2 regions of the Bacillus sp. WC2503 genome follow, and region 2 is predicted to be linked to the other one. Evidence: riboswitches for the same ligand, from Rfam matches in the RefSeq annotation. Region 2 holds a riboswitch; the other holds the start of a gene.
The links. Region 2 has a riboswitch for cyclic di-AMP ahead of ACUN26_RS00600 (SipW-dependent-type signal peptide-containing protein). Riboswitches for the same ligand answer to the same signal wherever they lie in the genome.
Positions count from the first base shown of each region.

Region 1 (2,201 bases), 970 kb from region 2:
GCTACAATTAAAATAATCGAAGCAATTCCAAGTATAATAATACCGTTTGAGTAACCAAGACGGTCTCCTCTAATCGTAAACATTCTCGGTATGAATTTATCTTTTGCAAGGTTAACTGCTAATAATGGAAATGCAGAATACCCTGTGTTAGCAGCAAGAATTAATATTAAAGCTGTTGTGCCTTGTATGAAATAGTACATGAAATTACGTCCAAATGTTTGTTCAGCAATTTGAGAAACAACAGTTACTTCTTTACTCGGTGTAATTCCGTAATAATAAGCTAAAAATACAATTCCTGAAAATAACACAGCAAGTAATGCGCCCATCGCAAGCAAAGTTTTTGCTGCATTGTTTGGTGCAGGATCTTTAAAATTTGGAATTGCGTTTGAAATCGCTTCAACACCTGTTAAAGCCGAACTACCTGATGCAAATGCTCTTAACAGTAAGAACAAACTAATTCCCGCAACCGGCGTTCCAATCGGCGTGTGTAAGGTCGGTGAAACGTGACCAGTTAAAATATTGTATATCCCTACACCAATTAATATAAATAGTGCTAAAACGAATAAATAAACAGGATATGCTAAAACGGAAGCTGACTCTGTTACACCTCTTAAATTTAATATGGTTATAAATATAACAAATATAATCGCAATGATTACATTATGTGCATGTAAGCTAGGAAAAGCAGATGTTAACGCATCTGTACCTGCTGATACACTTACTGCAACAGTTAAAATATAATCCACTAATAAAGACCCTCCAGCTATTAAGCCTGGATTCATCCCTAAGTTTTCTTTTGATACAACATATGCGCCCCCGCCATGTGGGTAGGCAAAAATAATTTGACGATAAGATAAAATAAGAGCTGTCAATAATACTAATACCCCAATAGCGATCGGAATGGAATACCAATACGCAATCGCTCCAAGACCTGCTAAAGCGATTAAAATTTGCTCTGGTCCGTATGCAACTGATGACAATGCGTCAGAAGATAGAATGGCTAGCGCCTTCGTTTTATTAAGCTTTTGCTCTCCTAACTCAGTTGATTTTAACGGCCTTCCAATTAAAAATCTTTTAATAGATGAAACCACAGCTGTCCACTCTCCAATAATTTTGTACGAACGATTCTGCTTGTTACAGCCAGCAAACTATTTCTTCAGAAAACAAAAAATGTCTACAAGCCATAGCGAAATAGACTTGTAGACATTATTTTTTTTGTCGCACAAGCTCCACCTTCCTTCTCAATATAACGCTTACGAGGTTAGCTGTCGGATTCGGGCCTATGAGTAGCCCTACCTTTTTTTAAGGATTCACCCCATCGGATTATGTACTAATCCGTAAGAACGGGTCCCCCGTACCATGCGGTTTCAGCGATTTAGAAAATTGAAACTGTGGATTATAATACTCCTTTATTTTCAAAATGTAAACAAAAATTTTTAAAAAGAAAAAATTTAAAATGATTGCGCATAATCCGCTGATAAATATACATAATGAATACTAAAAAACCCTTAAAGGAGACCCGTATGTCTAAAAAGAAGAAACCGCTTTTTTCCGATTCATATTTAGATGCAGTAGCAAATGAAATTAATCAGTTATATGGTAAACGTGAACAGGAAATAAACTTGACAGAAAGAATTAAAAGAAACAAATAATTTGTCATACGCAAATAAAAAAGATAGCAATACACTTATATATTGCTATCTTTTTTATTATTTCATACATCTAATTCTATTACGGGTTTGTTAAATGTCATTTCTTCATACACCTTCAAATTTTGATATACCACTCCTAGTAATGGTGCTTCTAAAGAAAATTGTTCTGCTACATCTAGTAAGTATCCTTGCAAATGCTTCCCTTCAATAAACGAACCTTTTTCCATATCACGCTGCATAGAGGACTTCATATCATAAGAAATTTTATCAATCGTTTTCATATGTTCCTGGGCAATATTATCTTTAACTGGAGCTCCTAATACCCTCATAATTTGCACAGATTCCTCAAATAAATTTCGGATAAATTCACGTCCACCTTCACTTTCACGAATTGGTCCTATCGGTGCACGCATTAATGTTGTAACGCCTGACATGACAGTAATAAATAAATATTTATGCCACATATCTTGCATAATATTTTCACTTAAAACAAAGCTAGCTTTCGTACCTATAAATGCTTTCGTAATACGCTTTATTCTCTCTGAATCT
Region 1 is NZ_JBQYMD010000001.1:1,079,346-1,081,546, reverse strand. Features, by position in the region: gene ACUN26_RS05770 (APC family permease) at 1-1,091, opposite strand, end outside; cyclic di-AMP (ydaO/yuaA leader) riboswitch at 1,236-1,383, opposite strand; gene ACUN26_RS05765 (hypothetical protein) at 1,524-1,652, shown strand; gene panE (2-dehydropantoate 2-reductase) at 1,715-2,201, opposite strand, start outside.
Region 1: it holds a riboswitch for cyclic di-AMP, as region 2 does, so the genes downstream of both, ACUN26_RS05770 (APC family permease) here and ACUN26_RS00600 (SipW-dependent-type signal peptide-containing protein) in region 2, are expected to answer to the same signal.

Region 2 (2,201 bases):
TTCTTTCCCTTCTGTACTTCCTTGTACATGTTCGATACCCATTCCATTTAATGCCGGATTCCCGTTTAGTTCAGATGTCGTAATCGTTATAAATCCTAGTAAAAACACCATGAATAGTGAAACGAAAAGGATACGCCCTTGTTTTTTATTTCCTACCATTCGTCCGTACGTAAATGGAAGTGCTGTTGGTAATAACATCATAAGCATCATTTGCAAAATATTACTCATTTGTCCTGGATTTTCAAAAGGATGTGTAGAGTTTGCCCCGAAAAATCCACCGCCGTTATTCCCAAGTTCCTTAATAGAAACGAATGATGCAACAGGCCCTCGTAAAATACTTTGTTTTGCTCCATCAATCGTTTGTGCTGTAACCGCCCCATCTAACGTTTGTGGTACACCAAGTGCGACAAAGACTAACGCTGCAATAAATGCGATAGGAAGAAACACTCTCGTTAACGCCCTCGTAAAATCAACGAAAAAGTTGCCAAGTTCTTTTCCAGCAAGTCCTCTTATAAAAGCCATAACAATCGCTAACGTCGTTGCTGGTGCCGCAAACATTAAAAATGTAATCCCGATTAATTGTGATAAATAAGATAAACCATTTTCACCGCTGTAATGTTGTAAGTTTGTATCAGCCATAAAACTAATCGCTGTATTAAAAGCGAGCGTAGGCTCCATCCCTTCAATATGCGCTGGATTTAATGGCAATACACCTTGTAATCTAAAAATGAAATATACAACGACAATCATAAATCCGTTGAGTAGAACTAATGATAATGCATACTGTTTCCACGTTTGATTGTATCCTTTTACACCTGTAATTTTAAAAATAAGTTTCTCAAAAGGCCCGAATACTTTATCTAGCATTTTGCTACCTTGAAAGGCTTTCTCTAAATAAATCCCCGTTGGCTTTGCTACTAAAATAAACAAGAGCATTGTAATAATGACTGCAACCCAAATCATAATGAATGATTCCCCCTAATTAAAACTTTTCTGGATTTAATAATGCGTATACTAAGTACACCGTAATCGCTGCAACAATAACCGATAAGGCAATCATCATGATTGCTTCCCTTCTTTCACAACTTTATCTGACCAACTTGCAAGACTTGCCATCGATGCTACTAATACAACAAAAATTCCGATCATCACAACATCTAACATAACAATCCCTCACTTTAAATGTTAAAATTTACCATTAAAATATTAAAAAAGAACACTGAGCTCTACTCAGTATTCAAAAAATGAACAACAAAAAGTAAACCTCCTCTCTAAACGCTTACGAGGTTAGCTGTCGGATTCGGGCCTAAAGAGTAGCCCTACTTTCAAAACTGAAAGATTCACCCCAAGTGACGATGCACAAAATTGGTTCCCCCGCTCCATTTCTGGAACTCAGCGATTTTAGGTTTTTTTTGGAAATTTGATAAATGATTTATGAGAGTAAATATACTCCTCTATATTTCACTTGTAAAGAGGTAAATTACTTAAAATAAGAAAATATTACGCTATTTAAACGCTTACATTACGTATTATTAATATTCTTTCATCTGTTTTCTTGTCTTTTCTTTCTTTTTCATAGAAATGACCTTTTATATATAAAAAAAAGAGCGAATGTATATAAGCACCCCACTTAGGCACACTTAACATTCGCTCTCGTTTTCATTCAGAATTTATTTACCACATAAAAAAGCACGTAAATTTCTCCCACGGATATAAACTTGTGATAATTCTGCATGTAACTGCTCATATTCAATAATATCCGCCTCTAAATACAAAGCATCTTTTGATGGTAATAAAATATATGGCCCTGGAAAAATAGGATCAATCTGTGCCAATTCTTGAACCCTCTCGATCGATACCGCCCAACGATTTGCTATATCTCCAAATAGTAGTACCTTCATCATTTCTTCCCCCGCCCTATTCAAAAAATAAAAACGAAATATTATCACAGTTCGTAAACACGACAAATTTAGCTCCAATTGTTTCATAGAGCCGCGCTGGATATCGTTTATTCCTTGTAACAACAGTAATAGGCGCTTGAAAAGAAAAACGAATGTGTTCTGTGAAGAAACTAACTGTTGGAAGCTCATCCCCTAGTAAAATCACCTTCTTAATTCGTGTGCACATACTAGTAAAATCTTTCTCCTTATTACAGCTATAAGCTGATTCAAACCCATAATCTCTAACTTCAGCCGCTATCT
Region 2 is NZ_JBQYMD010000001.1:104,836-107,036, reverse strand. Features, by position in the region: gene kdpA (potassium-transporting ATPase subunit KdpA) at 1-963, opposite strand, end outside; gene kdpF (K(+)-transporting ATPase subunit F) at 983-1,063, opposite strand; gene ACUN26_RS00600 (SipW-dependent-type signal peptide-containing protein) at 1,060-1,164, opposite strand; cyclic di-AMP (ydaO/yuaA leader) riboswitch at 1,263-1,408, opposite strand; gene ACUN26_RS00595 (hypothetical protein) at 1,671-1,904, opposite strand; gene ACUN26_RS00590 (hypothetical protein) at 1,918-2,201, opposite strand, start outside.